DNA from 2 places in the Lysinibacillus sp. NPDC098008 genome. Region 2 is predicted to be linked to the other one. Evidence: a T-box and tRNA genes for the amino acid it is inferred to sense, from the RefSeq annotation. Region 2 holds a T-box; the other holds one or more tRNA genes.

Region 1 (3,805 bases), on a different contig from region 2:
TCATCATCTTCCTCTGACCATAAATACTGGGTATTTAGCAGCTCCTGCATGGTGGAAACAGTATTTGCTGGGTTGAGGGAATCTTTTGTAATAACGGATGCTACACTTAAATAAAGTTCTATTTCTTGTAAAGTCACATCCTCTTTATTTTTGCCAGTAAGTCGTTTTAAAGGAATTAACAAAGTCCATGGCGTTGCCTGCCAAAGTGTACCTTGATGCTCAATTAATGTGGCTAGCTGTTGATATTGCTCTTGCTCAATTAGTTGAGGAATAGTCGTTCCTCTGCCATAAGCCGTTGTCAATTGCTGCCACGGGATATTTGGAATATGCTCGTTTAGCATACTGACTCACCCTCTCTTAGAACATAAAGTATATTTAGTGTAACAGCATCTTTATTAATTTAATAGAAAATTAGGCTATCAGGATAGTCCGATAGCCCTTCGGCGATTAATAGCATGGCTTTTGATAAAAATAATTTGGCGTATGATAAACATTCACATATGGCTTATGAAAAATATGAGTAGTTGCAGGCGATAACGGTGGAATTAACCATGTCCAATTACCTGTAACCTCTCTCCCTACTGATGCCTCTGCCTCTTCAAATAATTTAAACTGTTGCGCTGCTGTATGATGATCCACAATGCTCACTCCATCTTCTTTAAAGGAATGAAGCACTGCAATATTAAGCTCAACTAGTGCACGGTCACGCCAAAGAGAAGCTTGCTTTGTTGTATCAAGGTTAAATATCTCCGCAATTGCTGGAAGCATATTATAGCGCTCATAATCTGCTAAATTACGCGCTCCGATTTCCGTACCCATATACCAGCCATTAAATGGAGCTGCCTGAAAATCAATACCTGCCATTTGAAAACGCATGCTTGAAATAATAGGTACAGCATACCATTTCATTCCTAATTTTTCCATCTCTACTGACTCTGGGTGACGAATTGGCACTTCTAAAATATAGTCTTTAGGGATTGGAAATAATTGTGGTGCACGTTCATCCACCTGTATCACAAGCGGAAGCACATCAAAGGCAGTTCTGTCGCCTTTCCAGCCTAACGATTCACATATTTTAGTAAACGGAATAGAATGTGCATCACCAATAACACCTGAATCCGTTTCATAACCTGCATAGCGTATTAGCTGATGATTCCAAATTCGCACCCTTCCTGATGCAAATACTGTAATAGTCGGACGGATTTTCCCATTATTTGTAGCGTACTGGATATGTTCTAGTAATTTTTGAAAAACTTCCTGCTCGTCTAGAACATTGCGTGCATCTACTACATGTAGCGACTGCCAAAATAGACGTCCAATACATTTATTACTGTTACGCCATGCCACTCGTGCACCAAAAACTATTTCCTCTGTTGTAGGATTATATTCACCTGCTGCTGCAATTTGCTGCAATCTATTTTCTAACCAAGTATTTGAGTGATTTTGCTCTGCTTGATAAAGCTTTAAAAATTGCTGTATCTCCTGTCTATTCATAGTCCAATTCCTCCATCTACCCTCATATTAGAGGAAGGAAAGTGCTAGCACCATGAAAATATCTTTTAAAAAAACATACATATTTTATATATGAAATAGTTTGTTCAAAATTAAAGCTAGTTGTTATGTTATTTTATATAAAATTAAACAATGGAAAAGCCTAGGCACAAATTGAATGCCTAGGCTTTGAATTACGATGACATGTATAGATTAGCATATTGTACTAAACAATTTCTGAACAAAATAGTTACTACCTGCCCAACGAATATCATAAATATCCATATAGAAATGTACCTCGGCTATTTGGCATTTGCCGAAGTCATTGTAATTTGACTATTGTCGATGATGGGACTCATTTATGACAGTTAAATTTTTTAAATACAGACATATTTTATCCAGCATCATCTTTTTCTATAGCCGACCTGTAATTATTAACATATTTATCGTAGAATCAATTTTTCTAAGAGAGGGCAGTCAATATATTATTAAGTAAATATATATGAACAGCTCTTTCCATTAGTTATCCTAATACTTATTAAATTTCCTCATTACTATTCACAAGTATAAAGACAAATAAAAAAGCATGTAACATATACTTATGCTACATGCTTGATGACCCGTACGGGATTCGAACCCGTGTTACCGCCGTGAAAGGGCGGTGTCTTAACCACTTGACCAACGGGCCGTGGCTCCGAAGGCAGGACTCGAACCTGCGACAACCTGATTAACAGTCAGGTGCTACTACCAACTGAGCTACTTCGGAATAATGATGATTGATGGGCCTAAATGGACTCGAACCATCGACCTCACGCTTATCAGGCGTGCGCTCTAACCAGCTGAGCTATAGGCCCTTGGAGCGGGTGATGAGAATCGAACTCACGACATCAGCTTGGAAGGCTGAGGTTTTACCATTAAACTACACCCGCAAATAATGGTGGGTCAGGACGGAATCGAACCGCCGACACTTAGAGCTTCAATCTAATGCTCTACCAACTGAGCTACTGACCCGAGAAATGGAGGAGGTAGAGGGATTCGAACCCCCGCGCGGTGTTACCCGCCTGTCGGTTTTCAAGACCGATCCCTTCAGCCAGACTTGGGTATACCTCCAAAAATATTAAAATATATGGTGGAGCCTAGCGGGATCGAACCGCTGACCTCCTGCGTGCAAGGCAGGCGCTCTCCCAGCTGAGCTAAGGCCCCATCATTTTAGAAAATGGTCGGAATGACAGGATTCGAACCTACGACCCCTTGGTCCCAAACCAAGTGCTCTACCAAGCTGAGCTACATTCCGAAAACACATTTTATTGGCGCGCCCGACAGGAGTCGAACCCATAACCTTCTGATCCGTAGTCAGACGCTCTATCCAATTGAGCTACGGGCGCTTATTATGTAATAACAATGAGCCATGAAGGACTCGAACCTTCGACCCTCTGATTAAAAGTCAGATGCTCTACCAACTGAGCTAATGGCTCATAAAAGAAAAAATGGCTGGGGTACTAGGATTCGAACCTAGGCATGACGGAATCAAAATCCGTTGCCTTACCGCTTGGCTATACCCCAACATTAAAATGGGGCGACTGATGGGAATCGAACCCACGAATGTCGGAACCACAATCCGATGCGTTAACCACTTCGCCACAATCGCCACTATATATGATAACAGCTACATATGAACGAGTACCTCAAGACCTGGCAGGGGCAGTAGGAATCGAACCCACACCAAAGGTTTTGGAGACCTCTATTCTACCGTTGAACTATGCCCCTAAAAATGGTGGAGGGGGACGGATTCGAACCGCCGAACCCTAAGGAGCGGATTTACAGTCCGCCGCGTTTAGCCACTTCGCTACCCCTCCAAGGGAATGATGCCGGCGATAGGAGTCGAACCCACGACCTACTGATTACAAGTCAGTTGCTCTACCAACTGAGCTACACCGGCATATAATATGGCGGTCCCGACCGGGATCGAACCGGCGATCTCCTGCGTGACAGGCAGGCATGTTAACCGCTACACCACGGGACCATAATGGTGGAGGATGACGGGCTCGAACCGCCGACCCCCTGCTTGTAAGGCAGGTGCTCTCCCAGCTGAGCTAATCCTCCACATAAAAAATAAGCGAAGCGACGTCCTACTCTCACAGGGGGAAGCCCCCAACTACCATCGGCGCGAAAGAGCTTAACTTCCGTGTTCGGTATGGAAACGGGTGTGACCTCTTTGCCATTATCACTTCACTTATTCAATTGAAAGAATTATTCTTTCAAAACTGGATAAACGGTGCATTGAATTGCGTCAAACTGGTTTTGGTTAAGTCCT
Region 2 (3,805 bases):
AATGTGGATGTTGCAAATCATTTTATGGATGTTAGCGGCTTTAAAGCCTATACATTACATCAGGTGCTTTCTCGTCAAATTGCGAAAACGGAATTTGTGCTAGGCGTTGTGCAGTCCATTGTCGATACCATTAATATTGGCGATTATCAGCATGTACAGCAAAAAGTGGTCGATATTATCGTCACGCTTGAAACGATGAAAGCATTGCTAATAAAATCTGAAATCGAAGCACAGCGAGATCAATTTGGGTTTGTTCGACCAAACCTAGCGACACTTCAAGTTGCTATTCAAATTTTTCCGAAAGCATATCCGACCTTTACGGAAATCATTCAATTACTTGGCGCAAGTGGCTTAATGTCTATACCAAGTGCACAAGCATTTGCCAAGGATGAGGGTAATCTTGCACACTACTTACAATCATTTCAGGATGATGGGGAGAAGCGGGTTCAAAAATTCCGTTTAGCTTGGGATTTAACAATGAGTAGCTTTGGTACAAGACAAACATTGTATGAACGCTTTTTCTTTGGCGATCCTGTTCGTTTATCATCTATGCTTTATCAAACCTATAATCGTATGCATTTAGTGCAAAGAGTAGAGGATTTTTTAAACAGCGATTAATTGCTCAAGATATAGAAGCATTCATTATCATTGTGCTGATTGACAGTGGAACTTATTTTTTTTATAATTTTCGGTAGAGCTATAGTAAAAACGATGATGGAACAAGTACGTATTTGTGCGTGTAGAAGAAAGGGATTTCTTGGCTGAAAAAATCCTCACAATAGCAAATACCGAAAGCTACTCCAGAGTGCAGCTAATCCCTGCCGTTCACTGACGTTACAAGTGCTAGAGAGGTAAGCATTTTTGCATGCTTACAACTAGGGTGGTACCGCGAGATTGTTACAAGTCCTCGTCCCTTTATTGGGATGAGGGCTTTTTTGCATATCTATCGTATTTTTACAAAACATTTTAGGAGGAATTTTTTTCATGAAAGCAGTAGATATTCGTCGTATGTATTTAGAATTCTTTAAAGAAAAAGGGCATCATCATGAGCCATCAGCACCGCTTGTGCCCATTAATGATCCATCATTGCTGTGGATTAACTCAGGTGTTGCTACATTAAAGCCATATTTTGATGGACGTGTGATTCCTGATAATCCACGTATTACCAATGCGCAAAAATCCATTCGTACAAATGATATTGAAAACGTAGGGAAAACAGCGCGTCACCATACATTTTTTGAAATGCTAGGGAATTTTTCGATTGGCGATTATTTCAAAAAGGAAGCAATTCACTATGCTTGGGAGTTTTTAACGGATAAAAAGTGGATGGGCTTTGACCCTGAGCTATTATCCATTACACTTCATCCTGAGGATCAGGAAGCTTACGATGTTTGGCATAAGGAAATTGGCATTCCAGAAGAGCGTTTAATTCGTTTAGAAGGAAACTTTTGGGATATTGGTGAAGGTCCATCAGGTCCAAACTCGGAGATTTTTTATGACCGTGGCGAAGAATATGGTTCAGATGAAAATGATCCAGAAATGTATCCCGGTGGAGAAAATGAGCGCTATCTTGAAATTTGGAACCTAGTGTTCTCACAATTTAACCACAATCCTGATGGCACTTACACGCCACTACCAAAGCAAAATATTGATACTGGTATGGGCTTAGAGCGTATTGTATCCGTTGTGCAAAATGTACCAACAAACTTTGATACGGATTTATTTATGCCGATTATTGAAAAAATTGAGGAATTTGCTAACCGTCAATATAAGCGTCCAGATGAAGTAGATTTAAATGAAATCTTTGGCTCAGAAGAGGATATTAATACACCATTTAAAGTGATTGCAGACCATATTCGTACAGTGGCGTTTGCGATTGGGGATGGTGCGCTTCCATCCAATGAAGGCCGTGGCTATGTATTGCGTCGCTTATTACGCCGCGCTGTTCGTTATGCAAAACAAATCGGTATTGAAAAGCCATTTATGTTTGAACTAGTGCCAACTGTGGGTAAAATTATGGAAGACTTCTATCCAGAGGTAACGGAAAAATGTGAATTTATTCAACGTGTTATTAAAAATGAAGAAATTCGCTTCCATGAAACATTAGACGGTGGTCTTGCCATTTTTAATGAGGTTGTAGAATCACAAAAAGCAGCTGGACATGATTATATTCCAGGTGCAGATGCTTTCCGTTTATATGATACGTATGGCTTCCCAATTGAATTAACGGAGGAGTATGCAGAAGAAGTAGGCATGAAGGTCGACCATGAAGGCTTTGAGGCAGCAATGGAGGAACAACGTGAACGTGCGCGTGCAGCTCGCCAAGATGTTGATTCGATGCAAGTGCAAAATGAAGTATTAGCAAACTTAACGGTTGCAAGTGAATTTGTTGGTTATGATACATTAACAGCAAATACAGAAATCGCGGCGTTGATTGTTGATGGTCAAGTAGCAAAAGTTGCCTCAGAGGGTCAGGAAGCGCTTGTTATTTTAGCAGAAACACCATTCTATGCTGAAATGGGTGGTCAAATTGCTGATAGTGGTACTATTTCTAACGATAGCTTTACAGCTGTTGTGAAGGATGTACAAAAGGCACCAAATGGACAGCCGCTTCATACTGTAGTTGTTGAATCTGGCGAAATGCATGTGGAAGATGCAGTCATAGCCGTTGTCAATCGTGATGACCGCAATTTAATTATTAAAAACCATACAGCAACACATATTATGCAGCGCGCATTAAAAGATGTATTAGGCGACCATGTCAATCAAGCTGGTTCATATGTAGGGCCTGATCGTTTACGCTTTGACTTCTCACACTTCGGGCAAGTAACAAAAGAGGAATTACAGCAAATTGAACGTATTGTCAATGAAAAAGTGTGGGATGATATAGAGATCGTAATTGAAGAAATGGGCATTGACGAAGCAAAGGCAAAAGGCGCAATGGCATTATTCGGTGAAAAATATGGCGATATTGTACGTGTTGTATCCATTGGAGAGTATTCAATTGAGCTATGTGGTGGTATTCATGTTAAACGCTCTTCTGAAATTGGCTTCTTTAAAATTGTGTCAGAGGGTGGTATCGGTGCAGGTACGCGCCGTATTGAAGCAGTAACAGGTAAAGTGGCTTATGAAACAATAAAAGAGGAAGAAGCATTATTAAATGATGCAGCAGCATTATTAAAGGCAAATCCGAAAGATATTGTGACAAAAGTACAAGCGTTACAAGCTGACTATAAAGAATTGCAACGTGAAAATGAAGCATTATCTCAAAAAATTGCCAATGCGCAAGCTGGTGCAATTGTTGATGCAGCTCAAACATTTGGTGATGTGACAGTGCTAGCTACAAAGGTAGAGGCAAAGGATAATAATCAACTGCGTCAAATGATGGATGACTTAAAAGCGAAAATGCCAAAAGCCGTAATTGTCCTTGGAGCAGTTGATGGTGACAAAGTTATGCTATGTGCAGGCATATCAAAAGATTTAGTTGGTGGCAATTATCATGCAGGAAATATTGTGAAAATGGTAGCTGAAGCTTGTGGTGGTAAAGGCGGCGGTCGTCCAGATATGGCGATGGCAGGCGCAAAAGATGCATCAAAACTTGATGAAGCACTACTTTCTGTGTATGATTATGTTAAATCCATTTAATTAATTCACCAAAACATGTTATAATAAAGAGAAATTGGAGATGAGCTTTGTTTGCACATCTCCTTATTTCTGAAAGCGAGGTGCTGGTCATGAGTTCATTTGATCAAACGATGAAATTTAATTTTCCAGAAGAATCAATGGAACAGGAAGTCAAGCAGGT

Evidence for each region. The T-box of region 2 lies ahead of alaS (alanine--tRNA ligase). A T-box ahead of a tRNA ligase gene usually reads a tRNA of that ligase, here a tRNA-Ala.
Region 1: it encodes a tRNA-Ala, which carries the amino acid that the T-box ahead of alaS (alanine--tRNA ligase) is inferred to sense. The anticodon was not compared.

What each region holds. Positions count from the first base shown of each region.
Region 1 covers NZ_JBIWBA010000022.1:35-3,839, reverse strand. The annotation lists gene ACIQVU_RS16220 (hypothetical protein) at 1-341, opposite strand, end outside; gene ACIQVU_RS16215 (nitric oxide synthase oxygenase) at 448-1,494, opposite strand; tRNA gene ACIQVU_RS16210 (tRNA-Glu) at 2,108-2,179, opposite strand; tRNA gene ACIQVU_RS16205 (tRNA-Asn) at 2,181-2,257, opposite strand; tRNA gene ACIQVU_RS16200 (tRNA-Ile) at 2,272-2,345, opposite strand; tRNA gene ACIQVU_RS16195 (tRNA-Gly) at 2,347-2,420, opposite strand; tRNA gene ACIQVU_RS16190 (tRNA-Phe) at 2,427-2,502, opposite strand; tRNA gene ACIQVU_RS16185 (tRNA-Ser) at 2,509-2,601, opposite strand; tRNA gene ACIQVU_RS16180 (tRNA-Ala) at 2,619-2,694, opposite strand; tRNA gene ACIQVU_RS16175 (tRNA-Pro) at 2,709-2,785, opposite strand; tRNA gene ACIQVU_RS16170 (tRNA-Arg) at 2,800-2,876, opposite strand; tRNA gene ACIQVU_RS16165 (tRNA-Lys) at 2,894-2,966, opposite strand; tRNA gene ACIQVU_RS16160 (tRNA-Gln) at 2,980-3,054, opposite strand; tRNA gene ACIQVU_RS16155 (tRNA-His) at 3,064-3,139, opposite strand; tRNA gene ACIQVU_RS16150 (tRNA-Trp) at 3,185-3,258, opposite strand; tRNA gene ACIQVU_RS16145 (tRNA-Tyr) at 3,264-3,347, opposite strand; tRNA gene ACIQVU_RS16140 (tRNA-Thr) at 3,358-3,430, opposite strand; tRNA gene ACIQVU_RS16135 (tRNA-Asp) at 3,439-3,514, opposite strand; tRNA gene ACIQVU_RS16130 (tRNA-Val) at 3,519-3,594, opposite strand; rRNA gene rrf (5S ribosomal RNA) at 3,608-3,723, opposite strand.
Region 2 covers NZ_JBIWBA010000011.1:80,852-84,656, reverse strand. The annotation lists gene hpaB (4-hydroxyphenylacetate 3-monooxygenase, oxygenase component) at 1-618, shown strand, start outside; T-box leader at 703-918, shown strand; gene alaS (alanine--tRNA ligase) at 985-3,645, shown strand; gene ACIQVU_RS11470 (IreB family regulatory phosphoprotein) at 3,735-3,805, shown strand, end outside.